2 regions of the Tardiphaga sp. 20_F10_N6_6 genome follow, and region 1 is predicted to be linked to the other one. Evidence: predicted binding sites of a transcription regulator. Region 1 holds the regulator's gene; the other holds the start of a gene.
What was found. Region 1 encodes LexA, which represses DNA repair genes until DNA is damaged. Its sites were predicted from a motif close to TGTTCNNNNTGTGTTCNG; they were not measured.
Positions count from the first base shown of each region.

Region 1 (16,080 bases):
TGACGCTGGAGCTTGCCTTGTCGGGCGTGCCGATGGTCACCGCCTACAAGGCCGGCAGTGTCGAGGCCTGGATCATCCGCCGCCGCATCACATCATCGTCGGTCATCCTAGCCAATCTGGTGATCGGCGAGAACGTCATTCCGGAGTTCATCCAGGAAGACTGCACGCCGGAGAAGCTCGCGGCGTCGTTGCAAGAGGTGCTGGCAGACACACCCATGCGGCGCCGTCAGATTGAAGCCCTGGCGCGGCTCGACGGGATCATGGCGACGGGCGAAGCGTCGCCGAGCGTCGGTGCGGCCAATGTCGTGCTGGCTACGATGCGGAAGAGTTGAAGACCTCAATTCAAGAGATTGCAGCGAAATAAACAAAAACGGCGGATCTTGCGATCCGCCGTTTTGATTTTCGCACTCTGCGAAACGAGGTCTTAGGCGCGCTTGGCGATATCTACGTAATCGCGGCGGGCAGCACCCGTGTAGAGCTGGCGCGGACGACCGATCTTCTGCTGCGGATCGCCGATCATCTCGCTCCACTGGCTGATCCAGCCAACGGTGCGGGCAACCGCGAACAGCACGGTGAACATCGAGGTCGGGAAGCCCATCGCCTTCAGCGTGATGCCCGAATAGAAATCGACATTCGGATACAGCTTGCGGTCGATGAAGTACTGGTCCGACAGCGCGATCTTCTCGAGCTCCATCGCAACGGCGAGCATCTCGTCGCCACCGTGACCGGTTTCCTTGAGAACCTCGTGGCAGGCCTGCTGCATCAGCTTGGCGCGCGGATCGTAGTTCTTGTAGACACGGTGACCGAAGCCCATCAGGCGGACGCTGGAATTCTTGTCCTTCACCTTGGCGATGAATTCCGGAATCTTGTCGACGGTGCCGATCTCGGCGAGCATCTGCAATGCGGCTTCGTTGGCGCCGCCATGCGCCGGACCCCACAGGCAGGCGATGCCGGCGGCGATGCAGGCGAACGGATTGGCGCCCGATGAGCCGGCGATGCGGACCGTTGAGGTCGATGCGTTCTGCTCGTGGTCGGCGTGCAGCGTGAAGATCTTGTCCAGCGCCTTGGCGAGCACCGGATTGACCTTGTACTCCTCGCACGGCACGGCGAAGCACATCTTCATGAAGTTCGCTGCGAAATCGAGCGAGTTGGTCGGATACACGAAGGGCTGACCGATCGTGTACTTGTAGGCCATCGCCGCGAGCGTCGGGATCTTGGCGATCATGCGGATCGACGCGATGTCGCGCTGCTTCGGATCGTTGATATCAGTTGAGTCGTGGTAGAAAGCGGCGAGGGCGCCAACCGATGCGACCATCACGGCCATCGGATGCGCGTCGCGGCGGAAGCCCTGAAAGAAGCGGCTCATCTGGTCGTGAACCATGGTGTGGTTCGTGACCAATGCGTCGAACTTTGCCTTCTGCGCCTTGGTCGGGAGTTCCCCGTATAGCAGCAGATAGCAGGTCTCGAGGAAGTCGCCCTTCTCGGCGAGCTGCTCGATGGGGTAGCCGCGGTATTCGAGGATACCGGCATCGCCATCGATATAGGTGATCTTGGACTGGCAGCTGCCCGTCGAGGTGAAGCCGGGATCGTAGGTGAACATCCCGGACTGGGCGTAGAGCTTGCCGATGTCGATGACATCAGGGCCGACGGTCCCGCTGTGGATCGGCAGTTCGAAGCTCTTGCCGTCGACTGTCAGCGTTGCGGATTTGGTATTGGTTTTTGCGTCCATCGCGTGGTCCCCGATGAGATCGTTGAGGGGCCGGCAAGCCACCGACATTTCAGGAGAAATGGGGAGGCTAGCCGGGAATTCCAGAGCATTCGCCAGAATGCGTAGCGTATTGCTGTGTGCGCTGCAAGGCGGGCAAAAGCAGCCTACAGCTATGCTAAATAGATGCCTGATCGGCGAGCCGGTCCAGGCATTCCTGCCGTCCCAATACCGCCAGAACATCGAAAATGCCGGGCGATGTGGTCTTGCCGGTCAGCGCCACGCGAAGCGGTTGCGCAACCCCGCCAAGCTTGATGCCAGCTTCCTCGGCAAAGGCGCGGGTGGCGGCTTCGGCATTTGCTGCGGTCCAGTCGGTGACGGCTTCCAGTGCCGTGCGCAACTTGCCAATCAACACACGGGTTTCCGGCGTCAGCGCGGCCTGCGCCTTCGGCTCCATCGCCAGTGGGCGATCGGCAAAGATGAAATTGGCGCCGTCGATCAGTTCGATCAGCGTCTTGGCGCGTTCCTTCAGGCCGGGCATGGCGCGCAACAGCTGGGCGCGCGTGGTGTCGTTGAGCTTCGCCTTCAGTTCGGGGCCGCCGGGCACGTAATTCAGCACGTCCTCGAACATGGTCACGAGGGATTGATCGTCGGTGTGACGGATGTAGTGACCGTTGAGATTTTCGAGCTTGGCGAAATCGAAGCGCGCGGCGGAACGGCCGATCCCCGACAGGTCGAAGGCGTCGATCATCTCCTGGGTCGAGAAGATTTCCTGATCGCCATGGCTCCAGCCGAGGCGTACCAGGTAATTCCGCAGGGCAGCCGGCACATAGCCCAGCGCGCGATACGCTTCGACGCCGAGCGCACCGTGGCGCTTCGAGAGTTTCGAACCATCAGGCCCATGGATCAGCGGAATATGCGACATGCTGGGCACGGTCCAGCCGAGCGCGTCGTAGATCTGCTTCTGGCGCGCGGCGTTGATCAGATGATCGTCACCGCGGATCACGTGCGTCACGCCCATGTCATGGTCGTCGACGACCACCGCCAGCATATAGGTCGGATTGCCGTCGCCACGCAGCAGCACGAGGTCGTCGAGATTTTCGTTCTGCCAGACCACACGACCCTGTACCTGATCCTCGATCACGGTCTCGCCGGTGAGCGGCGCCTTCAGGCGGATCGTCGGTTTGACGTCGGGGCGCGGATCCGACGGATCACGGTCGCGCCACAGTCCGTTATAGAGCTTGGACTTGCCCTCGGCGCGGGCGGTCTCGCGCATCTGTTGCAGTTCCTCGGCGCTGGCATAGCAGTAATACGCCTTGCCCTCGGCGAGCAGCTGTTCGGCGACTTCGCGGTGCCGGCCGGCACGGGCAAACTGGAAGACGGTGTCGCCATCCCATTCGATGCCCAGCCACTTCAACCCGTCGATAATGGCGTCGATCGCGGCATCCGTTGAACGCTCGCGGTCCGTATCCTCGATCCGCAGCAGCATCTTGCCGCCGGTCTTTTTGGCATAGAGCCAGTTGAACAGCGCGGTGCGTCCACCGCCGATATGGAGGAAGCCGGTCGGCGAGGGGGCGAAACGGGTAACGACGGGAGCGGTCATATCAGCGGGTTCGATCGAGTTCGGTGTGAGTGTTGGCGGGCGTTTATCACAACGACAGGGCGCTGTCTCACGGCGAATAAACGCGGATTTGGGGCCGGAACCGCATCGGAAAAGGCCCTTTCGCGGGACCCGGCCCCTGATCCGGCCTTGGCGCGGCCTTCCGGATTTGGCACATAGGGCGCAGCTTGAAAGGCAGCAAATGACAGACGAATCGGTATCCGACGCAGGCCGTGACTTCATCCGCGACATCGTTGCGGCGGACCTGCAATCCGGCAAACACAAGAGCGTGGTGACGCGCTTTCCGCCGGAGCCCAACGGCTACCTGCATCTCGGCCATGCCAAGTCGATCTGCCTGAATTTCGGCGTCGCCGAGGAATTCGGCGGTCACTGCAACCTGCGTTTCGACGACACCAATCCGACCAAGGAAGAGCAGGAATATATCGACGCCATCCAGCGCGATGTGCGCTGGCTCGGCTTCGAGTGGGGCGAGGGCAACCTGCATTACGCCTCGGACTATTTCGAGCAGCTCTATGACTGGGCGGTACTTCTGATCCGCGCGGGCAAGGCCTATGTCGATGACCAGTCGCAGGAAGAAATCCGCTTTAAGCGTGGCACCCTGACGGAGCCCGGCCAGAACAGCCCGTTCCGCGATCGCCCGGTCGACGAGAACCTCGATCTGTTCGCGCGGATGCGCGCCGGCGAATTCCCGAACGGCGCCCGCGTGCTGCGCGCCAAGATCGACATGTCGTCGGGCAACATCAACCTGCGCGATCCCGTGATCTATCGCATCCTGCATGCGCACCATCCGCGCACGGGCACCGCTTGGAGCATCTATCCGAGCTACGACTTCGCGCACGGCCAATCCGACGCCATCGAACACGTGACGCATTCGATCTGCACGCTCGAATTCGAGGATCACCGGCCGCTTTACGACTGGTGCCTGGAAAATCTGCCGGTGCCATCGCGGCCGCATCAGTATGAATTCGCGCGCCTCAACATGACCTACACGCTGCTGTCGAAGCGCGTGCTGACCGAACTTGTCCGCGGCGGCCATGTCACCGGCTGGGACGATCCACGGATGCCGACGCTGGCCGGCCTGCAGCGCCGCGGCATTCCTGCCGAAGCACTGCGCGAATTCGTCAAGCGCATCGGTGTCGCCAAGGCCAACTCGACCGTCGATATCTCGATGTTCGATTTCGCCGTGCGCGAGACACTGAATCGCACGGCGCAGCGCCGCATGGCGGTGCTGAAGCCGCTGAAGGTGGTGATCGAGAACTACCCGGAAGGACAGACCGAGCAGCTCGAAGCCATCAACCATCCCGATGATGCGTCGCTCGGCAACCGGCAGATTTCATTCGGCCGCGAGCTCTACATCGAGCATGACGACTTCATGGAAGAGCCGCCGAAGAAGTTCTTCCGCATGGCGCCGGGCCGCGAGGTCCGCTTGCGTTACGGCTATTTCATCACCTGCAAGGACGTGATCAAGAACGCTGCCGGCGAGGTGGTCGAACTGCGCTGCACCTATGATCCGGAAACCCGGGGCGGCAATGCGCCGGACGGCCGCAAGGTCAAGGCGACGATCCATTGGGTGAGCGCTGCAGATGCCGTGCAGGCGGAAGTGCGCGTTTACAATCAGCTGTTCGCCGATCCGCAGCCCAATGCGACCGAGTTCGCATCGCAGCTCAATCCGGACTCGCTGGAGAAGCTGACCGGCGCCATGCTTGAGCCAGCGCTGGCGAGCGACAACACAAGCGATGTCGTGCAGTTCGAGCGCCAGGGTTATTTCTGTCGCGACAAGGATTCAGCGCCGGGCAAGCTGGTCTTCAACCGTACCGTCGGTCTGCGCGACAGCTACGCCAAGCTCGCTTGAGCAACCCTAGGGATTAGTTTTCGTATTCTGCATCCGTTCCGCTAGCCGCCGCTTGCCCTTCCGATAGCATTCGGAAGGACAAGCTTGGCGTGCGGGCGTTCGATGGCGCGGGGCGGGGATCAGCAACAGCGGCGGGGCCGATCCGGCACGGCGACCACATGGCCGCCGCCGGCCACGGCAGGCGTCGCTCTCCCGTCACCGACGTCATCAACGTCGGGCTTCGAGACGCTCTGGACGTGGGTGTGGGCCGAAGCTGGTCCCGGTCGCTTGCTGCCTTGGGTGCCGATCGCTTTCGGGACCGGCATCGCGCTGTATTTTGCCGCTGAGCATGAGCCGGTGGCCTGGGTTGCCGCTGCGACGGCAGGCCTTCTTTGCGTGGCTGCGTTTTTGCTGCGGCGGCAGCGATGGTTTCCCTTGATCTTGCTCATTGCGGCAATCGCGGCCGGCTTTGCGATGGCTGCAATGAAAACCGCGCGCGTGGCTCATGAGGTTCTGGCGAAGCCGCTCTATTCCGTCGCGCTGACCGGCTTCGTTGAAACTCACGAGGAACGGGAGCGCACGGATCGCTTCGTGCTGCGCGTTGCCACGATGGACAGCCCGCGCGCCGCACCGAAGCTCACCCGTGTGCGGCTGTCGGTGAAGAAGGGCATGGCGCCTGCCGTCGGCAGCTTCGTCGAATTGAAGGCAAGGCTGCAGCCGCCGCTGCCGCCGCTCCGGCCGGGGAGCTACGACTTCGGACGGGATCTGTATTTTCAAGGGATCGGCGCGTCCGGTTTTGTGATGGGCGGCATCAAGGCAGTCGATCCGCCGATACAGCCGAGTGTGGCGCTACGCTATTCGGCGACCATGCAGGGGCTACGCGACGCCATCGACGCGCGGATCCGCACCGTGCTCTCGGGTGATAGCCGCGCCATTGCCACGGCGCTGCTCACGGGCCGCCGCGATGCGATTTCGGCTGACGTCAATGATGCGATGTTCATCTCCGGCCTCGGTCATGTGTTGTCGATCTCCGGCTATCACATGGCCGTTGTCGCCGGCGTCGTGTTCTTTGCGATCCGCGCGCTGCTGGCACTGATCCCCGTGCTGACGGTGACGTTCCCGATCAAGAAAGTCGCTGCTGCTGCGGCATTGCTGGCTGCGCTGTTCTATCTGCTGCTGTCCGGCGCCGAGGTCGCCACGCAGCGTTCGTTCTTCATGACGGCCGTCGTGCTAATCGCTGTCATGGTCGATCGCCGGGCGGTGACGTTCCGTACGCTGGCGGTGGCAGCAATGGTTGTGCTGATCGTTTCGCCGGAAGCGTTGGTGCATCCGAGTTTTCAGATGTCATTCGCGGCGACGCTGGGGCTGGTCGCATTGGTGCAGATAGGCATGCCCGCGCTGTTTGCCTCGCCCGATCATTCCGCGACCGCGCGCGTGGCGCTATGGGGCGGACGCGAGATCGCGATGCTCGTACTGGCTTCGCTGGTCGCGGGCCTTGCCACCACGCCCTATGCTGCCTTTCATTTCCATCGCGTCACGCCTTATGGCGTCGTCGCCAATCTCCTGGCGATGCCGGTGGTCTCGGCACTGGTTATGCCGGCGGGCATTCTCGGTTTGGTGGCCATGCCGTTTGGCTTTGACGGTGTGTTCTGGCGGCTGATGGATGTCGGCATCCAGTGGATGATTGTCGTCACGCAATGGGTGGCAGCCTTGCCCGGCGCCATCGGCCGGATGCCGGCCTTCGGGACGGGACCGCTGATATCAGCCAGTATCGGCATCATCGTGCTGGGATTGCTGCGCACGCCGTTGCGCCTCGCAGGGCTTGGTGTGCTTGCGCTCTCGATTGTCTGGGCGTTGCTGGTCAAGCAGCCGGATGTCCTGATTTCGGGTGACGGTCACAGCGTTGCGGTACGGGGCAGGGAGGGGCGCCTGCATATGATGCGCAGCGCCAAGGATGCGTTTCTCGCGAAGGAGTGGCTTGCCGGTGATGCCGACGCCCGGCTGCCAACGGATGCCTCCCTCAGCCACGGTGTGTCCTGCGACCGCGACGGGTGCATCACGGCGCTGGCCGATGGGGCTTTGGTGGCGCTGGTCTTACAGCCGGATGCCTTCGCAGATGATTGCGAGAAAGCGGCGCTCATCGTCACGGCGCGACAATCGCCGAGGGATTGCAGGGCGCTGGTGATCGATCAGGATCGCTTGCAACGAAATGGCGCGGTGAGCCTGCACCGAACTGCGAACGGCTTTACCATCGATGCCGTCCGGCCACGGGGCTTGGACCGTCCGTGGTCGCGCGCCATTCCTGATGAGCCCCAGCACGATCTGATCCCGAACAGTCGTACGCCACAAAATCGGCCGGTGGATGCGACGCCGGCGGAAGCCGATCTTCAACCCGAAGATCAGTAATCCGCCGAGGCGCAAATCTCAGTAGCGGCGATACAGGCCGATCAGCTTGCCCTGAATGCGCACCCGGTTAGGCGGCAGGATGCGAACTTCGTAAGCGTCGTTCGCTGGCTCTAGCGCGATCGACGCGCCGCGGCGGCGGAAGCGCTTCAACGTGGCTTCCTCGTCGTCAATCAGGGCCACCACGATGTCGCCGGTGTCGGCGCTTTCGTTGCGCTGGATCAGCACCGTGTCGCCATCGAGAATGCCGGCGTCCTGCATGGAATCGCCGCGCACTTCGAGCGCGTAATGTTCGCCGGAGCCGAGCATGTCGGCGGGCATGCTGATGGTGTGGCTGCGGGTCTGCAGCGCCTCGATCGGCGTACCTGCCGCGATCCGGCCCATGACCGGGATGGCAACCGTGCGGCCATTGTCATCATCGCCGCTGTTGCTGGCGATGCTGGCGGCCGAACGCACCTTGCCAAGCGTGCCTTCGATGACGCTGGGCGTGAAGCCGCGGCGCCCGGTGCCGCCGGTGACCGGCGCGCCGAGCTCTGGCAGCTTGATGACTTCGATGGCACGGGCGCGGTTGGGCAGACGGCGTATGAAGCCGCGTTCTTCCAGCGCCGTGATCAGACGATGGATGCCGGACTTCGAGCGCAGGTCGAGCGCATCCTTCATCTCGTCGAAGGACGGCGGGACGCCGGCTTCCTTCAGCCGTTGATCGATGAATCGCAGGAGTTCGTATTGTTTGCGCGTGAGCATCTGAAGCCATCCTCAGTTGACGGTGTCGGCCGCCGCGTGCGTTTCAAAGGGCCTTCGAACGGTGAGTCTCAATCCTGAGACGATCGTTCGAAGATCGGTTGCGCGAGTTCGGGCACTCTCAAACTACTCAAAGCCACAGAATCTCGAAACAAATCATGAACGAACACTATATGTTCCATATGTGTTCTGCAATGCTTAATTTGCCGTCAACAGAACGCACGTTGAGTGAGGTTTGAGGAGGCTGTTCCTCACCAGTCGTCGATCCTCGACGGACATGGAAAATGCTTCCGCGGTCGCTTGGGCTACGCGGACGTCACGCGCCCAATGGGCGGCGGCGGAGTCGTGGAGCCGGTCGCCAGCGAGCGCTGAACCATGATCGTGTCGGCCCAGCGGCCGGAGCGATAGGCGACGCCGGGCAGCAAGCCGACGCGGGCAAAGCCGAAGCTCTCATGCAAGCCGAGCGAGGCCGTGTTGTCGGCATCGATATAGCCGATGATCTGCCGGAAGCCGGCCGCCGCGCAGACATCGATCAACTCGCGCATCAACAGCCGGCCGATGCCCCGGCCGACATGTCCGTGGTGGATATAGATCGAATGCTTGACCGTGTAGCGATAGGCCGGTCGCTTCCGAAACAGCACCACATAGGCGTAGCCGACGACCTCGCCGCCTTGCGTGGCGACGAGATGCGGGAACCGTTTGCTGCGCAGGTTCTTGCGCCGGTCTCTGAGATCGTCGGGCTGCGGCGTGTCGGCGTCGCTGACGCCTTCCTCGACGCCTTGCCGGATGTGCCGGCGATAGATCGCCAGCATGGCATCGACGTCGGTGTCGCGTGATGGTCGGATGACGACCGGCTGTTCGAGTTCCGTTGGCAAATCAGGCTCCTTACGTGCTCCCTATTCGGAGACCACGTAAGTGTAAAGTCGGATCCGGCCATTGGCGTCGACCTTGCGGTAGATGCCCTGGATTTCGACGTCGAAGCCCGGGAAGGTGTTGAAGCAGGTCTCGAACATCCTGAGATAATCGATCATCGGCTTTGACCGTTCGGTGAGCCGTTCTCCGGGGACGATCGTGGCGATGCCGGGCGGGTAGACCACGAACGGCGTCGTCGCGACGCGCCCGAAGATCTCATCGATCGGGAGGTAATCGACGTCGTTGCGCACCAGACAGCGCGCGGCATCATGGGGTGACATGGCAATCTCCGGCAGATGGTCAGCGGAGAATTGCCTGGTCTGAAGTTCGCTCACATTGGCCTCGCGGAAGAACCGGTGCATGTCGCCGCATAGATCCCTCAGGCGTATGCCCGCGTAACGCGCGGGCCTGCGCCGTGCGAATTCCGGGATGACGTCTTCGAGCAGGGCGTTGTCGTCATGAAGCTTCTTGAAGGCGACGAGGCCCGATATCAGCGTGCCGGCCTTGCTGGCTTCCACGCCGGGCGTCAGCAGGAAGAGCAGCGAGTTAAGGTCGTTTTTCTCCGGCACGATGCGGTTCTCGCGCAGGAACTGCGCCACCACGGGCGCGGGGATGCCGTGTTCCGCATAGCCGCCGGTGGTGCGGTCGAAGCCGGGTGTCAGCACCGTCAGCTTGTTGGGATCGGTCATGGTGAAACCGGCTTCCATGCCGGGGAAGCCATGCCAGGCGGCGTCCGGCGCGAGCTGCCAATAAGCCGGATTGGTGGCCAGCTGGTCAGTGCCGATGCTTTCCCAGGGCACATTGTGAACAGCACCTTCGCTGGCTGCGTCGGGAATCGCGACGCGCTCGGGCACGAAGGGTTCGAAGAACCAGCGACGCTCGGCGCGGGTTTCCTTCTCCTCGAATTCGCGGCGCACAGCGCGCATCTTCTTGCGCAGTTCGATGCCGAGGCGGATCGTGTCGTCCCACAACACTTCGCCCGAGCGGCCCTTCATCATCTGCGCGCCGACATCCAATGATGCGAACAGCGGATAGAACGGCGAGGTCGAGGCGTGCTGCATGAAGCTTTCGTTGAAGCGCCGATGCTCGACGCGGCGTTTCTGGCCGCGGATATGACGATCCTTCATGTGGATCTGCGACGCCTGCGAGAAGCTCGCGAGCTGCTTGTGGGTCGACTGCGTCGCGATGATACCCGGCGAATCCGGGCCAAGGTCCTTGAGTCCCATGGCGAACCGGCCGGCATAAAGCGGGTGGAATTTCATGAAACCCGCCCAGGCTTCGTCGAACAGGATGTAATCGCAGAGATGGCCGATGCGCGCGATGATCATCTCGGCGCTGTAGATGGTGCCGTCATAGGTGCACTGTTCGACCACGGCGACGCGGAACGGGCGTGGACGCTTCCAGGCCTCGGGATCCGTGACCAGCGGATTGATACGGATGCGCTCGCGCAGCGCGTCCTCGTCGAGCGCATCCCAGTTCATCGGGCCGATCAGGCCCCAGGGATTGCGCGTCGTTGGCACATAGATCGGCACACCGCCTGAAATCATCAATGCGCCGTGCAGGGCCGCCTTGTGGTTGTTGCGATCGAACAGCACCAGATCGCCATCGGTGACCAGAGCCGATAGCGCGACCTTGTTGGAGGTCGAGGTGCCGTTGAGCACGAAATAGGTTTTCTCCGCGCCAAAAATCTGCGCGGCTTCCTTCTGCGCCTGCAGCGCAGGGCCCTCATGAGTCAGCAGATCGCCGAGATCGAGCACGGAATTGTCGAGGTCGTCGCGAAACACGGCTTCGCCGAGATGTTCCATGAACACCCGGCCGATCGGGCTGCGGCTGTAGAACACGCCGCCATTGTGGCCCGGGCAGGTCCAGAGCTGGTTGCCTTCCTCGGCATAGTCGACCAAAGCGCCGAAGAACGGCGTCTTCAGCGTCTCGGCATATTGCTTCAACCGGCTGATGAGATTCTTGGCGATGAACGGCGGTGTTTCCTCCGACAGGAAGACATAGCCGTCGATGAAATCGAGCACCTCGACCGGGACGTCTTCAAACCGCTTGCGACGGATCAGCAGGATGATGGGGAAATCGAGGCCCCGTTTGCGCATCAGGTTGATCAGCGCCGCGGTCTTGCCTTCGAGGCCCCTCTTGCCCCAGTCGACCACCATGCAGCCGATCGCCGCGTCGGTCTGGACCGCGATCGTGGCGTCTTCGAGCTTGCGCGCCTTGACGACCTCGAAGCCGGAACGCTCGATCTCATCGACGATCTGATTGAGGCGAATGCCCTCGAGATCGTCGGCGTCGAATGTTGGCATCGCAAACAGGAAATTGAAGCGTTTGAAATAGTCCATTTGTGCACCGATCTTGTTTCGCAGCGATGTCTCGCTGCGTTACGTGACAATTCAGTGACTGAAGCCGCGTTAAGGTATCTCAGTCAGAAAAAAGCTCAGAGAACATGCCGCGCGGCGGAAGTTCCGGTGGCCCGGCATCCCATCGCGCATCTCGGCCTTTAAACAGGCAGTCGCATGATCGCGCAGGAATCGCCAGCGGCGGCGGCGGGAGCGAATGGCTTGCGGATCAGAAGTCCTTCGGCAACAGCCAGATTTCCCAGCAGCGACGAGTCCTGTTTCATCACCGGCGTCGCCACCACGGTGCCGTCGGCGCGGGTTTCCAGACGCGTGCGCAGATAGTCCTCGCGCTGGTCGTTGGCGGCGAGGTCGCGGCCAAGCACCGCGGGTTCGAGCGCGTGAGCGACCTCGATTCGGCCGGATAGCGCGCGCAGCAGCGGCACCATGAACAGGAAGCCGCAGACATAGGACGAGACGGGATTGCCGGGCAGGCCGATCACGCGCATGCCCTGGCGGCGTCCGTGCATCATCGGCTTGCCGGGCCGCATGGCGATGCGCCAGAACGCCATCTCGACGCCGGCATTGATCAGGGATTGCTGCACGAGGTCGTGGTCGCCGACCGACGCGCCGCCGGTGGTGATCAGCACGTCCGCCTTCAGATCGATCGCGCGCTGAATGGCCGATGTGGTCGCCTCCAACGTGTCGACGGCGATGCCGAGATCGATCACCTCGGCGCCTTCGGCACGGGCCAGTGCACGCAGCGCGAAGCCATTGGAGAGCACGATCTGGCCGGGGCCGGGGACCGCGCCGGGCATGACCAGTTCGTCGCCGGTGGCGAGCACGGCAACGACCGGCCGTCGCCGCACGGGCAGTGACGGATGGTTCATGCCGGCGGCAAGCGCCAGATCGCGGTCGGTGAGGCGGGTGCCGGCGCGCAGCAGTACATCGCCTTCATTGAAATCGACGCCGGCCGGGCGGATATGCTTGCCGGAAATCGCGGCCTCGTTGATCCCGACGATATCGCTATCGCGCGTAGTATCTTCCTGGATTACCACGGCGTCGGCGCCAGCGGGCAAAACGCCGCCGGTGAAGATTCGCAGGGCTTCGCCGGTCTGCAGCGGGCGGTCGAATGGCTTGCCTGCGGCGATCTCGCCGATGACGCGGAGCTTGGCGCCCAACGTCGCATCGGCGGCGCGCACAGCATAACCGTCCATCGCTGACATGGGCTCCGGTGGCTGGGTGCGCAGCGAAGCGATGTCGCGGGCGAGCACGCGGTGGAACGCGTCTTCCAGCGGCACCATCTCCTCAGGCAGCGCATCGGCGCCCGCGAGAATCGCGGCCATGGCATCGGTAACCGGCATCAGGGCCATCGCGGGGATCTCCGGCAGTGTGGGCGCCCGTCATAGCGGAGAGCGGGAGCGGACGCAAAACCACCGGCGCTTTGGCAGGGCAGGGAAACACGGTAGACATCGGCGATCATGACCGACAACCACGCCGCAACCGCCGATGAAGCGCCTATCTGGCGGGCGGATGTGGATGCGCTGGCGTTCCGGCCGTCCGGCCATCGCGGGCTATGCATGGTGCACCGTCATGCGTTCCGGACGCTGCTCCGGCGCTACCCGTCGCCGGAGGACTGCGCGGCCTATTTTCAAGACCACAGAGCGGTGTTCCAGGCGGCGGCTAGCGCCAAGCTCGTGCGTGCGTCGGTAGCGGCAGATGCGAACTTTCATCTGACCAGCCGCGATCTCGCCCGCGCGATGTAAAATTAACGGTCGCGCCGCCGGAGCAACTCGGCTAAATTGGCCCTCTATTTCGCGAGGATTCCGATGCAACAGACCCAGACCGCCCAGATCTCCGCCGTCACCACTGACGTTAATGTCGTCGTGCAGGCCGTTCTGGCCATGGCGCTCGGTCTGTTTATCGTCGGGGTGGTCGGTTTCTCGCATATCAGCGCGGTCCATAATGCGGCCCACGACACGCGCCACGCCAACGCATTCCCCTGCCACTGAGACATGTCCGTCTTCAGGTCGATCGTCTTCTCGGCAGCGCTGGCTGGCGTGATCTCTGGCGCTGCCATCACCGGCGCCCAGATGGTCGGGACCATTCCCCTGATCCAGAAAAGCGAAGTTTATGAGCGCAAGGCGGAAGCTCCGGCCGCTGTTGCGCCGACGGCTGCTGCCCAGCCCGCCCATACGCACGACCATGGCGCCGCCGCCCATAGCCATGAGGCTGAATGGGAGCCTGCCGAGGGCTTGCAGCGCAATGCCTTCACCACCGGCGCCAATATCCTGACTGCCATCGGCTTCGCGTTGCTACTGGCCGGCATCTTCGCGCTGCGTGGCCGGGCCGTGAGCTGGCGGGAAGGGCTGTTCTGGGGTCTCGGCGGTTTCGTCGTCTTCACGGCGGCGCCCGGCCTCGGCCTGCCGCCGGAGCTGCCTGGAATGCCTGTAGCCGACCTCACACTGCGCCAGACCTGGTGGATCGGCACTGCCTGCGCCACCGCGGCGGGGCTCGGCCTGCTGGTCTTCCGCAAGGCGTCATGGGCCGCCATTCTCGGCCTTGGCCTGATCATCCTGCCGCATCTGATCGGAGCCCCGCTGGCGCCCGCTGGCCATACGGATGTCCCGGAAGCCCTGTCGCACAGTTTCGTCGTTGCAGCGGTCCTGACCAGCCTGCTGTTCTGGGCACTGCTCGGCGTCCTCACCAGCATCGCCTTCCAGCGCATCTCGCGGACCTAAAGCCCGAGTGCCTTGAGCGCCTCGGCGACCGATGTCGGCGAGGTGACGTGAACGGCCTGCAATCCGCAAGCACGGGCGGCCTCGATATTGTCGGCAAGATCGTCGAAGAACACGATGCGGTCGGCGGGGATGCCGATTTCCGCGATGACGTGCTCATAGGATTTTGCATCGGGCTTGCGAAGCCCGATCGAGGACGACAGAAACACCGTGCGGAAGTGACTGAGCAGATCGGCATGGTGTTCCGAGAAATGCGTGACATGCGCGACATTGGTGTTTGAGAACGCGTAGAGCGGCCAGCGCTTCGAGGCATGCGCGAGGAGTTCGGCGATGCCCGGCATCTCCCCGACGAAGATCGCATTCCAGCCTTCGAGAAATTGTGCCGGCGTCAGATCGATACCGAGCGTGTCGTGCAGATGCGCAAAGAATGCGTCGTCGGAAATCTCGCCGCGCTCGTGTCGCATATAGACGTCGCCGCGCGCAAACCGGCTCACGATGTCGTCCGGTGTACACTGCGCGTAGTCCGACCAGACCTTCAGCACGCGCGTGAAATCGATATCCAGCACGACGCGGCCGAGATCAAACAGCAGGGCGTCTGCGGAATTTGGCGTAAGCGACATCGTCATCTGTATCTTTTGGCTCAACGATTGAACATGTGCGGCGCAGGTTAGCGGATGGTGGCAGAAAATCCTTGCCTCCGCGTGACAAACCGCCCCGATATTTCTGTTGCCTAGGCAACTAATTCGTGAGAGCCTTTCCAAAGAGGGCGCTACTTAGAGCAGTCAACTGCCGGGCCCTGCAGGGAGAGAAACGATGGTGGACCGCTTGTGCGGGACGGCGATTGATGACGCGCGAGTAACGCGTGGTGGTCTAGCCGGTTACCGCGCCGAGATTGCCGTGAATGCGTCGCAGCAAGTCGATCAGCACTTCGCGTTCGCTTTCATCCAGACAGGACAGCAGCTTTCGCTCGCGTTCCAGCGCGGTCACGATGACGGCGTCATGGGTCGTGCGACCCTTCGTGGTCAGCGTAATCGAATGGGTGCGTGCGTCGTCCGGGTCGGCGTTGATGGCGACCAGGCCGCGCTCTTCCAGCATGGCAAGCGTGCGGCTGACCGGTCCCTTGTCGAAGCCGATGACGTGGCAGATGCGCGAGGCGGGAATGCCGGGCTCGATGGCCAGCAGCGACATGATGCGCCACTCGGTGACATTCACGCCAAAGCGCTTCTGATAGAGCGCGGTCGCGTTGCGCGACAGCTTGTTCGCAATGAAGGTGATGAAGGCCGGCACATAGCGCTCGAGATCGAGCAACTGCCCGCCTTTGGAAGCTGGCGCTCTCGCGGCGACAGTCCTGACATTGACCTTTGTCGCTTTCGCCTTGGCGGGCTTTCGAACCGTTTTTCCCGATCCATTCTTGCTCATGCACCACGATCCTGCCTGCCAGCGTGACGTCGTCGAAATCGGCGAGATCACGTGGTCCTGAGGAATAGAGACACGCAGCCGCAATTGCCAACAAGAAAATATGGGAGATTCACATGGTTGCCACGGTCACGACGGCATCGCCCCACACCCCGCCGGTGCTGTCCTTCGGCGGAGCCCTGCCGAACGACTTATCGTCTCAGCCCGTCGTCCACCTCGACGTCGATCCCTTCGCTATGGACTTCTTTGCCGATCCTCACCCCACCCACGAGGTGCTGCGTGAAGCCGGGCCCGTGGTGTATCTCGACAAATGGAACGTCTACGCGGTCGCGCGCTATGCCGAAGTTCATGCAGTCCTGAACGATCCCGCGACGTTC
Region 1 covers NZ_CP197239.1:587,150-603,229, forward strand. The annotation lists gene lpxB (lipid-A-disaccharide synthase) at 1-332, shown strand, start outside; gene gltA (citrate synthase) at 425-1,729, opposite strand; gene gltX (glutamate--tRNA ligase) at 1,884-3,308, opposite strand; gene AB7813_RS02700 (glutamine--tRNA ligase/YqeY domain fusion protein) at 3,508-5,178, shown strand; gene AB7813_RS02705 (ComEC/Rec2 family competence protein) at 5,281-7,563, shown strand; gene lexA (transcriptional repressor LexA) at 7,582-8,304, opposite strand; gene AB7813_RS02715 (GNAT family N-acetyltransferase) at 8,607-9,176, opposite strand; gene AB7813_RS02720 (Orn/Lys/Arg decarboxylase N-terminal domain-containing protein) at 9,198-11,555, opposite strand; gene AB7813_RS02725 (molybdopterin molybdotransferase MoeA) at 11,714-12,922, opposite strand; gene AB7813_RS02730 (hypothetical protein) at 13,031-13,315, shown strand; gene AB7813_RS02735 (CbtB domain-containing protein) at 13,379-13,561, shown strand; gene AB7813_RS02740 (CbtA family protein) at 13,565-14,290, shown strand; gene AB7813_RS02745 (HAD-IA family hydrolase) at 14,287-14,913, opposite strand; gene AB7813_RS02750 (MarR family winged helix-turn-helix transcriptional regulator) at 15,158-15,706, opposite strand; gene AB7813_RS02755 (cytochrome P450) at 15,940-16,080, shown strand, end outside.

Region 2 (16,080 bases), 1.6 Mb from region 1:
CCGGTTTTTCCGGACGCGAAATTTGACGGGAATGTGCAACCGATCGTTCACCAAACGGTCGCTGAAAAGCCTGTGTTTTCAGTGGATATGGGCCGGCCGGGGTGACGGGTGCCGGAGTATTCGCGCGTTTCCGCGGACGGGCGGACCTGCGGTCGATGGTCGCGGCCTCGCCATGTTGGGGCTGGAAAATGGCCTCTACGTCAGGCTATCAAGGCGCCGGAGGGACCCATGATGAGAGCATTGGTATTGGCGATCGCGGCAGTGGCGCTTCTGGCTGCGCCGGCGAACGCACAGGTGGGCGGCGGCAAACGCGGCGGCAGCGATCATGCGCCCGCGCCCGAAAAGCCGAAGATCGACGAGAAGGCCTACAAGGCCGCCTTGGAACGCGTTCCGACTCCCAAGGAAAAATACGATCCGTGGGGCGGCGTCGCGCCAGCTCCCGCGCCCGCAACGGCAGCGAAGAAAAAGTAATCGTCGGGCAGCACATGTCGCACGCGGTTCCCATGAACCGCGTTTGCGTTGACAGCGACCAATTTGGGCAGCGGCAGGCCGTCGCATTGTTGGCGTGCGGCCATCCTGATTTCAGTTGAATCAGGCGGGGAATTATCCGTCGCGCGAGCCGGCCCAGGCCGGGGAGACTGTTCGATGGTTCGTCCTGTCATTCGCAGCGCGATCGTTGCAGCCACGGTAATGCTCGGCTCAACAGCCGCTTTGGCCGAGAGTCGCCTGGCGCTGGTGATCGGGCAGTCCTCCTATCGGTCCATCGCGCCGCTCCCCAATCCGGTCAATGACGCCAAGGCCATGGCGCAGATGCTCGGCGATGCCGGCTTCGAGGTGCAGTCGGCCATGGACCTGTCGCAGACCGATCTGCGCGCCAGGATCGCCGGCTTCGCCGCCAATGTGTCCGCCAAGGGGCCCGACACCGTGGCCCTGGTGTTCTATGCTGGCCACGGTCTGCAGATCGACGGCGAGAATTATCTGGTGCCGGTCGATATCGATCCGAAGCGCGAAGCCGATATTCCGCTGCAGGCGGTGCGCCTCAACGACATCTTGAACACACTGACATCCGTGCCGAGCAAGAGCCGCATCATCCTGCTCGATGCTTGCCGCAACAATCCGTTTCCGGCCATCAGCAAGACCACCGGCCGCGGGCTCGCCCAGGTCGATGTGAAGTTCGGCACGCCCGGCACGTTGCTGTCCTTCTCGACGTCGCCCGGCGCCGAAGCCGAAGACGGTAAGGACGGCAACAGCCCCTATACGACGGCGCTGCTGAAGGCGGGGCGCGAGCCGGGCCTGCCGATCGAGGATGCGTTCAAGCGCGTGCGACTGTCGGTCAATCAGGCCACCGAAGGTCGTCAGACGCCGTGGGAGAGCTCATCGCTGGTCAATGACTTTCGCTTCTTTGGCACTGATGCCGGCGCCAAGCCCGCCGTGACCAAGAAGACCGTCGATCAATGGCGCAAGGAGCTGCAGGGCAAGCCGGTGCAGGACGCCAACAATCTGATCGTCTCGGATGGGTCGGTGGAAGCCTATGAGGCCTTTGTCGGCCTCTATGCCGAGCCGCCGCTCGGCCCGCAGGCGAAAGAATGGCTCGACCGTCACTACAAGATGGTGGCGTGGAATAACGCCGTCATCACCAACACCGCGCCGTCCTATCGCGACTTCCTGGCGAAATATCCCGACAGCGATCTGACATCGACCGCGCAGAAGCTCGAGGAGCGCACGCGCAACAAGCCGGTGCCAGATACGGCGGCGAACGCGCCGACCAATGTCGCATTGGCCGGACCCGGACCGACATGCCCGTGCGGCGCGCCGCCCGCGGCAGCGCCTGCATCGAAGAAAGCGGAGAAAACCACCGAGCCCACGAAGAAGCGCGCCGACAAGCCATCGCCACCACCGCGGCGCGGCCGCGAGATCGTGGAGGAAGAGGTCATCATCCGCCGTGCGCCGCCGGTCTATTACGAGCCGGTACCGCGCGTCTATTACGGCGGTGGAGGCTATGGCGGTTACGGCGGCGGCAACTATGGCGGCCGCGGGCGCTACTGACGGGCGTCTACTCGAACGCCACGCCAAGCTGGCGGTCGTTATTCCAGACCGGACGGCAGCGGCGGATGAAGTGATCCGCCTCGATCACCAGCATGAAATTCGAGGGCAGGCCGAGCGGGCTTGCGATATCGACACGCGCCCCGGAGGCCGAGAGGTTGCGGACGGTGCAATCGATCCCGCCGCCGCCAAAGGCCAGCGTGCCGCGCTTCAGAACCCGGTGTCGTGGAGCCGTTCGTTTCTCGATCATGGTTGTCGTCCGCATCGTCTGCATGCGCCACGTCTAGCACTGCGATCTTGCCGGCCGATAAAGCCGATCGCAGAAATCCGGACCCGCCTGTTCATCCTTCGTGAAGTTCTGGAGGATCAGAAGATTTCATAAAAATATCAAATCAAGGAAATGGGCTCCATGATACCGTCTGGCCGTTGGACGCTCAGCCAGCCATTGGCCGGCGTCATTTTTCGGGGAAGGGGACCATGATGAAGTTCGCCTGCGCGTTTCTGACTGTCGCTGCCATGTTCTCTGCCGCGCCAGCCCAGGCTGTCGTGCTCGATCTGTCCACCATGTCCTGCAAGCAATTCGTCGAATCCGGCCCCGACGAGATCAAGATGGTGCTGACCTGGATGGACGGCTGGTACAAGGGCGACTCGGACGATGCGATCATCGATACCGAGGTGTTCGTCGAGAACGCCAAGAAGTTCGGCACCTATTGCGCGGCGCACCCGACCATCAGCATCGTGACGGCCGCGGAGAAAGTGCTGGGCGACTAGGCTCCAGTCCGGGCCAGCGTCCGGGTTTCTCGGCTTCCCGGTTTCCGAAGATTTCAACCTGCGTGAGGCACGACGGGGTGCCTTGCGTCAGGCGCTTGGCGCGTCCGAATGGCCGGTGGTATAACGCCTCCGAAATTCACGGAGCTTTGGTGCCATGAAACGATCCAGCAAACTATTCAGCGTCGTCGCAGCGCTCGCGCTTCTGACCGGACCGGCCGCCGCGCAGATGATGAACCTGATGCCGGAGGTGAAGTCCAAGTCGGCGGAGGAGAAGGAACAGGACGCGATCACCGAGAAGGCGTATCGCGAGTCGCTGCGCAAGATTCCCGACACCAAGGCTGCGGCCGATCCATGGGGCAATGTGCGCAGCGATGCGCCGAAGGCGGCTGCACCCGCGAAACAGCCGCGCACCAAGACCGGCAGCGCTGCGAATTGATCAGGCGATGACGTGGCATCGGCGGCTCGTGCCGCCGGGCGCGCAAATGGACTGAAGCCTGCGCGCGGCCACTGACATATGCGCCTGTGTCAGTTGCTCCAGGACAGCGGCACTTCGAACAATCCGCCGCTGTCTTCATTCTCGACGACGATCGCGCCCCTCACGACGCCGAGGCTGCGCACCATCTCCGATGCGAGCTGACGTGCGTGCAGCATCGCTTCCTGATCGTCCTTGAAGCTCGTCCCTTCTTCGTCGAGGAACGTGTTTTCGGCGATAATATGAAAGAAATATCGAGGCACGGGAAACGACCACAGCTGGCGCGCGTGTAAATGGCTTGCAGCACCTGAGGTTGCTGTAAGACAATGATACCGCTAAACTAACTTGTTCCGTGCGTCGATAGAAATGTGCAAAATTTGCGGCAAATAAACGGTTTTTTTGCGCAGCCCGTCGCGCGTGCAGGGATCCGCTTTCGGAACCGTGATGCATCTCTGGGTTGTCATCGAAGGCGGCCATTGTATCGGGCGCCATGATCGTTGCGGTATGATGGGATGAGATACGGGAGTCATCCGGCCGCGATTTCACATATGGGGCAATCATGTCGTCGGCCGATATCGTCTTTGCGTGTGCTCTGGTCGTGATGATCGGGTGCAACCTCTATGGCGAGCCGCGGATTGCAGGTGAGCGCGTTGCGATGCAGTGGGGCTTCGACGGCAAGCCGACATGGGATGCGCCCAAGCGGATTGCACTGTGGGGCATGGTTGTCTTCATGCTGACGGTGCGCCTGATCATCCGGACGGCGACGACCTTCGCACCGGAGAAGGTTCACGGCGCCAATCTCGGACTCATGCTGGCGTCGGTGATCATCGCCGCGTCGCATAGTTTCATTGTGCTGAAAGCAATCAAGCGGAGCTGAGTTGCGGCATGGCTAGGGGAGCATCAGGGCGGAGAACGAAGCCGCCGCACATAGGCGAGGGGCATATGTCACGCGACCGGTTCTGGTTCTTCCACCCGTTTCGGGTGCGCTATTCCGAGATCGACGGCCAGGGCGTCGTGTTCAACGCGCACTATCTCACTTACTTCGATACGACCATCACCGAATATTTTCGTGCGCTGGGCTATGACCAGTTTGCCGATGCCAAAGTGAGCGGCGTCGACTTTCACGTCGTCAAATCGGTGATCGAATACAAGGCGCCGATCCTGTTCGATCAGGAGCTGGACGTCGCCGCGCGCGTGGCGCGAATCGGCAATTCCAGTCTGGTGTTCGAGCTCGGCATCTTCGCGCGCGCAGCCGAAGATCTGTTTGCCACCGGCGAGATCGTCTGGGTCAATACCGATCAGAAGACCCATCGCCCGGTACCGATCGCGCAGCCGATCCGCGATTTGATCGCCACGCGCGAAACGCATCTCGCGGGATAAGGCACAGGTGAGATGGGCCGGTGCGCGGCGCCGGGCGACTCTAGGCTGGCTCGTCCAGATCGTAGAAATGGGCGAGGCCCCGGCAGATCTCCATCAACCGGTCGCGAAAGGGGGTCTGGGCCGGATCCGAGTAACTGACAATGACGCGCCAGCTGTCATCCAGCGAATAGATGATCACGCTCATGTTCTTGGGCCATGGCCCGGCGATTGCGGCGGCTTCTCGAATGATCTTCTGAAGTTCGGCGGCGGTTTTCTTTGGCTTGGGCATCCACGCTCCCTGGCTAGAAGCGTTCTAAAGTGGTGGCAGGGAACTGTCCAGAGTGTGTCGGGCTCGCAGTTTGTGCGACCCGACTTGCCTGTCTTGGGGTGACCCGGGGGCGTCCGGCCGGTTCAACCGCTGCACTGACCAAAAGAGGCCGCGCCCCGAGGCGGCCTTACCTTGGCAACGTTCCCAGATCGCCCGATGAAGGCCTGCCCAGGGCAACGAATGCTGCGACCGCCAGAAGGCAGATAGGCGCAATCAGACCGAGCAGGTATCCGGCAAGACCGTGTCGAATGTAGATGCCCCAATAGTTGACGAGGCCGGGGTAACGGGAATCGGTGTTCGTATAGAAGACGACAAATTTTGCGGCGTTGGATATGTGCCCGTGTGACCACACGAGAAATGTAAATGCCAGCACGGTTGCGATCACGCAGAGTGCAGCTACCACGACCATGCGCTGATTTCTGTTCATCGGATTTTACTCGCTGGCTTCACCCCCTGTTGTGCAGGAAAGCTGCACGAAGGTTCAAAGAAGGGGACTCGCCTCATGCACCGCTATGGGGTGCTTCGCTGCGCTTCACGAACCAGCCTGGGATCTGCAGCGTGATCCATGATCCGAGCACCGTGAGGATCGCCATGCCTGCGAGCGAGATATAGAGCAGGGGATGTTGTGAGGACGCGAGCGACCCGTTGAGGTGCAGGTGTGGGCGGATCATGTCCATGACTAGGCTGACCAGGCTCGCCGCCACGAAGCCGCCGATGACCGCAGCGACAATGCTCGCGATCCATCCGAGCGGGCCGCGCTTCTTTGTCCAGGCGTCGTGAATTCCCACCGCCAGCATGGCGATCAACATGATCAGCATGATGGTCAGCGGGCCACCCACGCTCGACCTCGGCATCGCGCCGCTGAGTTCCACGAGCAACAGGGCAGCGACGGAGAGCAGTGCGATCGTCTTCACGGCGTGTGACCTTCCCATGTCGGATTGAACGCATGAGCGATGCGGACATCCTGTTGTGCGGGAAACGCGCAGGAAGGTTCAAAGGTGGCTCGATGAGGCCGAATAGGGCGGCTGCCGTTTTCGAACCAGGCCATTGCAGCGGGAACAGGCCAGTATCGAAATTCGGGAGGTGACGTTCACGCCAACTCAATCGAGTCGTTCTGGTCTCAGGTGAAGCGCGGGATCAACGGGACTTACGTTTGGGTTTTGAAGAAGCACTTGCAGCTTTACCTTCGCGAGTTCGAGTATCGCCATAATCTGCGAAAGCAGCCCACTTTGATGTTCGAACTCCTTCTTCAAATTTTTCCGAAGGTACGGGTTGAGTGACCATCGCTCGAAGAAGTTGGTCAAAGCAATCTTCCGTTTTTATCCTTTCATTGGAATATCTCCTTCTCCTGCGCTTTTAGGCGCAGGTTTGACTGATGTATCCAATCATTCAATTTGGCAGTCGCGTTGCTGAAATTCGTTTGGATTGGGTTCGCGGTTACAACGAACCCTTCGCGCGCGCGTCCATCCACCTTGTCATAAATCTCTGAAAACGTCGAAATAGCCCTGTGCAAATCGTTAGATGCGTACTGCCAATTTGGTATCGGTTGTTCGCGCTCGGTTGCAGGCAATAGAAGCACCTCTGCCAACAACTCTGCCCTGCGTGGAAAATCTCTGATTACAGACTCGATGCCTTGATAGGCTTCGCTTGACACAGGGCGAAGAGCCTCAAGTCTATCCGTGATGTATTTCAGATCGGCCTGAGGAGGTGTTGTGCTGTACTTTTTTGCCTCCCAAAGCTGAGCCAACTGCTGTGACTCTCGTTCTATCGCCGCTGTTGGCTTATTCAAAGCGGCCGAAACTCTCGCGAACGCTGCAGAGATCTCCTCTTTGTCGGCGTTTGAGTAATATCTCTTGGTTGACGGCGGTTTGTTGATAGTTTTCTCGGGGACAAATTGCTTGCCTGAGAAGACGTCAAACTCGGTTTTCGCCGTTTCAGCATTAATGGTCGTTGTTGTGGTTGGTTTGGGCTGTAGCACTTGCCAAATCACGCCACTAACGGCGATGAAAAGGCCCAGCATTACGATGTGTGATGGTTCCAATTTGCTGCCCAGTCTATGAATCGCCGTTCGCCTATCCAGCGTTTTAAGCTTTTGGGCGATAATTGGTTTGAGATGCTCAATAACTCCAGTGAAGCCAGTAAAATCCCTTTCAATAAGCCTTGCAGCAAAAAGTGCTTCGGCAATGTCACCGTTGTTAGGACGACCGCCGATATGGTTTTTGCGTAGCCAATCTATCTCATTCGATCCCAACCCTTGAAAAGCTTCGTCGACCATTCCTGCATAGTCCACGGGTGATGTGCGGCGATACTGGAGGGCAGCCAGCCAGTGCCAAGCGAGGAGGGCTGCGACTCCCAAAAGCAATGGGACAAACCACTCCAATAAGAATCCATCTACCTGAGCTTCTGTAAGGCCAGCGGCAGCGCCTATTTTGTTATCGATGTAACTGGTCAAGGCATTATCTGCCAACGACCGGGGCAATTTTCTAATGACGTATTGAGACAGGCCCCCGACAACCAGAATGCCAAAGACGTCGGTAATCCACCTAAGCATGCCTGTTCCCACCCCAAAGCGACTCTAGAGCTAGCTGCTCAAATTCTCAAAAGAACATATTGCGAACATAGAACAGATGGGGTACATTATTTTCAACCCGAACAGCACCGCTATCCTCTGGCGCTTGCCGTTTGTCCTGTCGCGAATCCCTTCATAAGGAGCTAGATCAATGGCTACCACTCCGACTGCCCTGCGTATCGTTGAAGGATCCTCCATGGACAAGACCAAGGCCCTGTCGGCCGCGCTCTCCCAGATCGAGCGCCAGTTCGGCAAGGGCTCGGTGATGAAGCTCGGCAAGAACGACCGGTCGATGGACATCGAGGTGATTTCGTCGGGCTCGCTCGGCCTCGATATCGCGCTCGGCGTCGGTGGCCTGCCGAAGGGCCGGGTGATCGAGATTTACGGACCGGAATCCTCGGGCAAGACGACTTTGGCGCTGCATTGCGCCGCGGAAGCCCAGAAGAAGGGCGGCATCTGCGCCTTCATCGACGCTGAACACGCGCTCGACCCGGTCTATGCCCGCAAGCTGGGCGTCAATGTCGATGAACTCCTGATCTCGCAGCCGGATCACGGCGAACAGGCGCTGGAAATCGCCGACACGCTGGTGCGCTCCGGCGCGGTGGACGTGCTGATCATCGACTCCGTGGCAGCGCTGGTGCCGCGCGCCGAACTCGAAGGCGAAATGGGCGACGCGCTGCCCGGCCTGCAGGCTCGTCTGATGAGCCAGGCGCTGCGCAAGCTGACCGCCTCGATCAACAAATCCAATACGATGGTGATCTTCATCAACCAGATCCGCATGAAGATCGGTGTGATGTATGGCTCGCCGGAAACCACCACCGGCGGCAATGCGCTGAAATTCTACGCCTCGGTCCGCCTCGACATCCGCCGCATCGGCGCGATCAAGGAGCGCGACGAAGTGGTCGGCAATTCGACCCGCGTCAAGGTCGTGAAGAACAAGCTGGCGCCGCCCTTCAAGCAGGTCGAATTCGACATCATGTATGGCGAAGGCGTCTCCAAGATGGGCGAGATCCTCGATCTCGGCGTGAAAGCGGGAATCGTCGAGAAGTCTGGCGCCTGGTTCTCCTATGACAGCCAGCGTCTCGGTCAGGGCCGCGAGAACTCCAAGGCGTTTCTCAAGGCCAATCCGGACATGACCGCCAAGATCGAAGCCTCGATCCGGCAGAATTCCGGCCTGATCGCTGAACAGATTCTTGCCGGTCCGGTCGAGCGCGATGAAGACGGCGGTGACGGCGAGGAGCCGGCAGAAGATTAATCGGATCAGGCCCGGAGACGCACTGACGTTCATGCGCAGTGATCTTACCGGACCGATCTTGCAGCCGACAGTGTCGGCTGAATGATTTCGCGGTGGGTGCTGTGGGGGTCTGTTGCCGATACCCTGCGGTGCCTGCCGCGTTGTCATTTCAGGGCATGTTGATCTGAGTGCGCGCTGATCGCAACTATCGCCGCCCGGCGGGAACGGCCTCGGCCGGCGGTGCGATCAGTTTGTTGACCGCATGACAGGCGACGCCGTCGACCAGGTCCGGTACGACCTTGCGACAGAGATCGAATACTTCGGGGCAACGCGGATGAAACGTGCAGCCGGAGGGCGGATCGATCGGATTGGGAATCTCGCCGGAGACCGCGATGCGTGCGCGGCCTGACATGGCCAGATCCGGCACTGCGCCAAGCAGCATGCGCGTATAGGGCATGCGCGGCGCGCGGAAGAGTTCGCGCCCTTCCGCAATCTCCACGATGCGGCCGAGATACATCACGCCGATCCGGTCGGCCATGTGCCTGACCACAGCAAGATTGTGGCTGATAAACAGATAGGTCAGGCCGAATTTGTCCTGCAGCTCGCGCATCAGGTTGAGAATCTGCGCCTGCACCGAGACATCCAGCGCCGAGGTCGGCTCATCGCAGACGATGAATTCGGCCTCCGATGCGAGTGCGCGGGCAATGGCGATGCGCTGGCGCTGGCCCCCGGAGAACTGATGCGGATATTTCTGCCCGTCATCGGGATGCAGGCCCACCAGAGTCAGCAATTCGCCGACCCGCGCGCGAATGTCGCGCTCGCCCTGCATGAGATCGAAGGCGCGGATCGGTTCGGCGACGATCGCATCGACGCGCAGCCGCGGATTGAGGCTCGCATAGGGATCCTGAAAGATCATCTGGATGCGCTTGCGCAGCAGTCTTCGCGCGCCGGCTTGGCCGGGATCGCTCATAGAGACGCCGTCGATGATGACGTCGCCGGATGTCGGCGGCAGCAGCCCGACCACCATCCGCGCCACCGTGCTCTTGCCCGAGCCGGATTCGCCGACCAACGCAAAGGTCTCGCCGCGTTTGATCTCGAAGGAGACGCCGTCGACGGCTTTTAGAAACTCCATCGGGCTGCGCTCGATGACGCGGTTCAGCCAGGGCTTCGAGACATCGAAGGCGCGTTTGAGATTGCGGGCCTGCACCAGCGTCGTCATGCCACGCTCTCCGCATGGGCATGATCATAGAGATGACACGCGACCTGCTGCGCGCCGACGGCGATGGGTTCGGGTCGCTCCACCCGACAGCGGTCGAACGCGAAACTGCAGCGCGGATTAAACGCACAGCCCTGCGGAATGGCAGACAGCCGCGGCATTGAGCCTGGAATCTGCACCAGCCGCTGCGAGGCGTCGCCCGTCAGCGTCGGGATCGCGCCCATCAGTCCCTTGGCGTAGGGATGCAGCGGGTTCTGCACCACGTCGCGCACCGGGCCGATCTCGGCGATGCGCCCGGAATACATCACGGCGACGCGGTCGGACGTCTCGGCGATCACACCCATATCGTGGGTGACCAGCATCACCGCCGTGCCGTGGTCGCGGCCGAGCCGCTTGATCAGCGCGATGATCTGCGCCTGCACGGAGACATCGAGCGCGGTGGTCGGTTCGTCGGCGATGATCAGTTCGGGCTCGGCCGCGATCGCCAGCGCGATCACCACGCGCTGCCGCATGCCGCCGGAGAATTCATGCGGATAGGCATCGACGCGCTTGTCAGGGGCGGGAATGCCGACCTCGGCGAGCAGATCCACTGCGCGCTTGCGCGCCTGCGTCTCGTTCATGTTGAGATGGGTGCGGATCGTCTCCACCAGCTGGTCGCCGATCCGATACAGCGGATTGAGACTGGTCAGCGGATCCTGAAAGATCATGGCGATGCGCTTGCCGCGAATCCGGCGCATCGCCTCCGCCGGCAGATTGTCGATGCGCAATCCGGACAGCAGGATCTCGCCGCCCGCGATCCGTCCGGGGGGATCGATCAGGCCGATGGCCGCAAGTCCCGTCACCGATTTGCCGGCGCCGGATTCGCCGACCACGCCCAGCACCTCGCCCTTGGCGATGTCGAAGGACACGCCGTCGATGGCGCGCAGCGCGCCACGCCGGCTGGCGAATTCGACGCGCAGGTTGCGCACGGAGAGGACGGGCACGCTCATATCGGGCACTGCTTGAGGTGAGGCATCATTGCAGCTTCGGATTCAGCGCATCGCGCAGCCAGTCGCCGAGCAGGTTGATCGAGAGGATCAGCGAGGCCAGCGCGAGTCCGGGAAAGGCGATGACCCACCATTCGCCGGAGAACAGATAATTGTTGCCGATGCGGATCAGCGTGCCCAGCGACGGCATCGTGTCGGGCATGCCGGAGCCGAGAAACGACAGCGTCGCCTCGGTGATGATGGCCAGCGCCAGATTGATGGTGGCGATCACCAGGATCGGCCCCATCGTGTTCGGCAGCACATGGCGGATCATGATTACGCGCGCGGGCAGGCCGATCAGCTGTGCTGCGGCGACATAGTCCTTGTTCTTCTCCACCATCACCGAGCCGCGCACGGTGCGGGCATATTGCACCCAGAAACTCAGCCCGATGGCCACCACCAGCACGATCAACGTGGTCGATGCATCGAGATGATTGCCGAGCGCCGATTTCACGACGCCGTCGATCAAGAGCGCGATCAGGATCGCGGGGAAAGTGAGCTGCACATCGGCAATGCGCATGATCAGGCTGTCCACGGCGCCGCCGACATAGCCGGCGATCAGGCCGAGCCCGATGCCGAGTACTGCCGCGAAACTAACGCCGAGCACGCCGACCACCAGCGAGATCCGCATGCCGTAGAGGATTGCCGAATAGATATCGCGACCCTGTTCGTCGGTGCCGAGCAGGAACGGCCTCTGGCCCTCCGCCGTCCAGAGCGGCGCGATGCGGGAGTTGATCAGTTCGAGCTGCGCCGGATCGAACGGATTCTGCACCACCAGAACAGGCGCAAACAGCGCCATCATCAGCAGCACGAACACGACCGCAGCCGCGACCATTGTGAGCCTGGAGCGGCGGAACGAATAGAAGATGTCGCTGTCGATGGCGCGGGCGAGGAGGGATGGTGTGCGGGGGATGGGCAAGTCGGTCATGTCACACCCTCATGCCGGCCGGTTGATCGTCGCGCGCAGGCGCGGATCGACGATGGTGTAGAGGATGTCCACAATCAGGTTGATGGTGACGAAGATCAGCGACACCACGAGGAGATAGGCGGCCATGATCGGGATATCGACATTCTGCACGGCCTGTACGAACAGAAGCCCCATGCCCGGCCACTGGAACACCGTCTCGGTGATGATCGCAAAGGCGATGACCGAGCCGAATTGCAACCCGGCCACGGTGATGACCGGCACCAGCGTATTCTTCAGCGCATGGCCGAAATGGATCGCGCGCGTCGTCAGCCCGCGGGCCCGCGCGAAGCGGATATAGTCGGTGCGCAGCACCTCCAGCATCTCGGCCCGGACAAGGCGCATGATCAGCGTCATCTGGAACAGGCCGAGCGTCACCGACGGCATGATCAGCGCCTTCAGGCCGGAGAGTGTCAGCAGGCCGGTGGTCCACCAGCCGAATTTCACGACATCGCCGCGCCCGAAGGAGGGCAGCCAGCCGAGTGTCACCGCGAACAGATAGATCAGGAGAATGCCGATCAGGAAGGTCGGCAGCGAGATGCCGATCAGCGACACCGCCTGCAGCACCTTGGCGAAGAACGAATCCTTCCGCAGCGCCGAATAGATGCCCATCAGAATGCCGAACACCATGGCGATCACGGTGGCGCAGGTGGCGAGCTCCAGCGTCGCCGGCATGCGCTCCTTCAGTAGCGCCGAGACCGGCTGACGAAACTGGTAGGAGACGCCGAACTTGAACTGCACGGCATTGATGAAGTAGCGGGCGAATTGCACCGGGACGGGATCGTCGAGGCCGAGTGACGCGCGCACCTCGGCGCGCTGCGCCGGCGTGGTGTCGATGGCCACCATCTGGTTCACCGGATCGCCGGCAAAGCGGAACATGGTGAAGGCGATGATGCCGACGGCGATCATCACACCAATGGACTGCAAAGCGCGGCGCAGGATGAAAGCGAGCATGGGCTATTTCGCTTTCTGTTATTGAAACATCTGGGACCTCATGGTGAGGAGGCGCTTCTTCAGCGCCGTCTCGAACCATGAGATAATGCAGACCACCATCCTTCGAGACGCGGCGAAGGCGCCGCTCCTCAGGATGAGGACTGAGATCGGGGCGACCTGGCCTTCCACGCGGATGCCAAACCTAGTCCTGCTTCACCGCCCAGTATGGCAGCACCTGGTTGTCCGGGCGCTGCACGATCTTCACCTTCTTGGAGACGCCCCAGGCCAACGCCTGCTGATGCAGCGGGATATAGGCCCAGTCCTTGGCGGCAATCTCATAGGCCTGTTTGATGAGCTGGTCGCGCTTCGCAGTGTCGGTCTCCTGCAGCACCTGATCGGTGAGGGCGTCGAACTGCTTGTTGCAATAGCCGCCGAGATTGGTGGCGCCGCGCGGGCTCGCGGGATCGTCGCGGCAGCCCATGATGTCATGCATCACATTGTGCGAATCCTGCGTGCCCGGTGTCCAGCCCAGCAGATAGAATGAGGTATTGAAGCCGCCGGTCTTGAACACCTTGGCAAAATACAGCGCCTTCGGCTGCGCGTTCAGCGTGACTTTGACGCCGATGCGCGCGAGCATGCCGACCACGGCCTGGCAGATCGCGGCGTCGTTGACATAGCGATCGTTCGGGCAATCCATGCCGACTTCGAATCCGTCGGGATAGCCGGCATCGGCCAGCAGTTTCTTGGCGCCGTCGGCGTCGTATTTCGGCCGCGTGAAGTCGCCGGAGAGCTTGAACAGCGGCGGCGCGATCATCAAAGCGGATGGTGTCGACAGGCCGCGCATGACGCGGCTCTTGATCAGTTCGATGTCGATGGCCTTGTAGAAGGCCTCGCGGACGCGGATGTCCTTGAACGGGTTCTTGCCCTTGATGTTGGAGAACAACAGCTCGTCGCGAATCTGGTCCATGCCGAGGAAGATGGTGCGCAGCTCCGGCCCAGCCATCACGGCGGCGTTGGCTGATCCATTGACGCGGGCGATGTCCTGCACCGGCACCGGCTCGATGATATCGACTTCGCCGGACAGCAGCGCCGCGACGCGGGTGGCGTCAGAAGCGATCGGTGTGAAGATGATCTCCTTGAGATTATGCTCGGGCTTGCCCCACCAGTTCGGGTTGACCTTGAAGACTGTCTTCACGCCCGGCTGATGGCTTTCGATAGTAAAGGGACCGGTGCCATTCGCATTCAACGACGCGAAGCTTGGTGAGGTCGCGGCGGCAGGCGTCGGCGCGTTGGCGTTGTTCGCCTCCGCCCATTTCTTGTCCATGATGTACCAGACGTCCCATTGCGACGTCAGGATGGGATTGGGCTTGGTCAGCACGAAATCGACGGTGTAGTCGTCGATCTTGAGCACCTTGGCATCGGCCGGAATGACCGTCGTGAAGTCGGAGCCCTTGGCGCGCACGCGGTCGGCGGAGAACACGACATCATCTGCGGTGAAGGGGTCGCCATTGTGGAATTTGACACCCTTGCGCAGATGGAAGCGCCAGCGCGTCGGCTCCGGTGTTTCCCAGCTCTCGGCAAGCGCCGGGATGATCTGCAGATCCTTGCCGCGCCCGACAAGGCCTTCATAGACCTGGCCGTGATGGGCGATCGTCGTGGTCTCGCGCAGCGTATAGGGATCGAGCGATTTCAGGTCGCCCTGATTGGCATAGCGCAGCGTTTGTGCGGAGGCGGGCAGTACGGAGGCAGAAACTGTGGCAAAGGCGATCAGCGATGCAGCGGCGGCAATGAACGTCTGACGGATCGACATACTGAGCTTCTCCATTGCATTGCCGCGATTGCATCACCACGCGGCCGCCCGACAGTTGAGCGAGTGTCACATTGTTGGCGGAGATTGCACGCCACGCAAGCGGCATTTGGCAGGCATGCGCTGCACAATGAAGTGGCTGGCGCAATCCTTGCTAGGATTGGGTATAAGCAATTCTACGCATTGTGTGCGTGTATCATTCGGTCACGACACAGCGCTAACAGGACCGCCAGAACGGCAAGATTTCGGAGCAGGAATGGCGGAACTCAAGGCTGATGTGCTTGTGCTCGGCGCAGGTATGGTCGGTGTGTCGGCGGCGCTGCATCTGCAGGCGCGCGGCCGCAATGTGGTGCTGGTCGACCGGCATGAGAAGGCCGGCGAGGAAACCAGCTATGGCAATGCCGGGCTGATCCAGTGCTGTTCGGTTTTCCCCTATATGCTGCCGCGCGACCTCACAAAGCTCTTTAAATATGCGCTGAACCGCGCGCCCGAGGTGCACTATCATCTCAACGCGCTGCCCGGGATGCTGCCATGGATCGTCAGATATTTCCTGAACTCGTCGCCTGAGGGAGCGCTCCGCAGTGCGATGGCGGCGCTGCCGCTGATCCAGCGCAGCCTGACCGAGCACGAGGCGCTGATCGCGGAGGCCGGCGTGCCGGAGCTGCTGCGCCGGATGGGATGGATCAACGCATTTCGCTCCGAGGCTACGCTGGCGAAAGGCATTGCGGATCTCGAACGCCATCGCGCCTATGGCGTGCCGGGCGACGTTCTGGACGCCGCCGCCATTGCGGAGCAGGAGCCGAACCTGTCCACCGATTTCGCCGGCGCCATTCACTGGACGTCGCCGGGCTTCGTGCCCGATCCCGGCGGCCTCGCGAAAGCCTATGCCGCACTGTTCATCCGCAAGGGCGGTCGCTTCATTGCCGCCGACGCGCGGACGCTGGAACAGAGCGACGGCAAATGGCGCGTGGCTGGGCCGAACGGGGCGCTGGTCGCGCGCGATGTGGTGGTCGCGCTCGGGCCATGGTCGGATCAGGTGTTTCGGCCGCTCGGCTACAATATCCCGCTCAAGAGCAAGCGTGGCTATCACATCCATCTGGCGCCATCTGGCAATGCGGTGCTGCGCCATCCGGTTCTCGATGCCGATCGCGGCTATCTGCTGGCGCCGATGAATCGCGGCATCCGGCTGACCACCGGCGCCGAGTTCGCGCTTCGCGATGCGCCGCCGACGCCGGCGCAGATCGAGCGGGCGCTGCCGATCGCACGGCAGACCTTCCCGCTCGGCAATCCCGTCGAGGCGAAGCCCTGGATGGGCGCGCGGCCATGCCTGCCGGACATGCTGCCGGTGATCAGTAAGGC
Region 2 covers NZ_CP197239.1:2,203,331-2,219,410, reverse strand. The annotation lists gene AB7813_RS10850 (hypothetical protein) at 232-471, shown strand; gene AB7813_RS10845 (caspase family protein) at 646-2,046, shown strand; gene AB7813_RS10840 (PilZ domain-containing protein) at 2,054-2,293, opposite strand; gene AB7813_RS10835 (HdeA/HdeB family chaperone) at 2,521-2,814, shown strand; gene AB7813_RS10830 (hypothetical protein) at 2,969-3,250, shown strand; gene AB7813_RS10825 (DUF6894 family protein) at 3,340-3,549, opposite strand; gene AB7813_RS10820 (hypothetical protein) at 3,846-4,163, shown strand; gene AB7813_RS10815 (acyl-CoA thioesterase) at 4,229-4,666, shown strand; gene AB7813_RS10810 (hypothetical protein) at 4,707-4,934, opposite strand; gene AB7813_RS10805 (hypothetical protein) at 5,101-5,400, opposite strand; gene AB7813_RS10800 (hypothetical protein) at 5,474-5,887, opposite strand; gene AB7813_RS10795 (transposase) at 5,990-6,253, shown strand; gene AB7813_RS10790 (hypothetical protein) at 6,301-7,425, opposite strand; gene recA (recombinase RecA) at 7,694-8,797, shown strand; gene AB7813_RS10780 (ABC transporter ATP-binding protein) at 8,982-9,995, opposite strand; gene AB7813_RS10775 (ABC transporter ATP-binding protein) at 9,992-10,981, opposite strand; gene AB7813_RS10770 (ABC transporter permease) at 11,007-11,945, opposite strand; gene AB7813_RS10765 (ABC transporter permease) at 11,955-12,935, opposite strand; gene AB7813_RS10760 (ABC transporter substrate-binding protein) at 13,117-14,724, opposite strand; gene AB7813_RS10755 (NAD(P)/FAD-dependent oxidoreductase) at 14,978-16,080, shown strand, end outside.
Region 2: a site for LexA is predicted at 7,575-7,592, ahead of recA (recombinase RecA). Genes of this name have one in related genera too.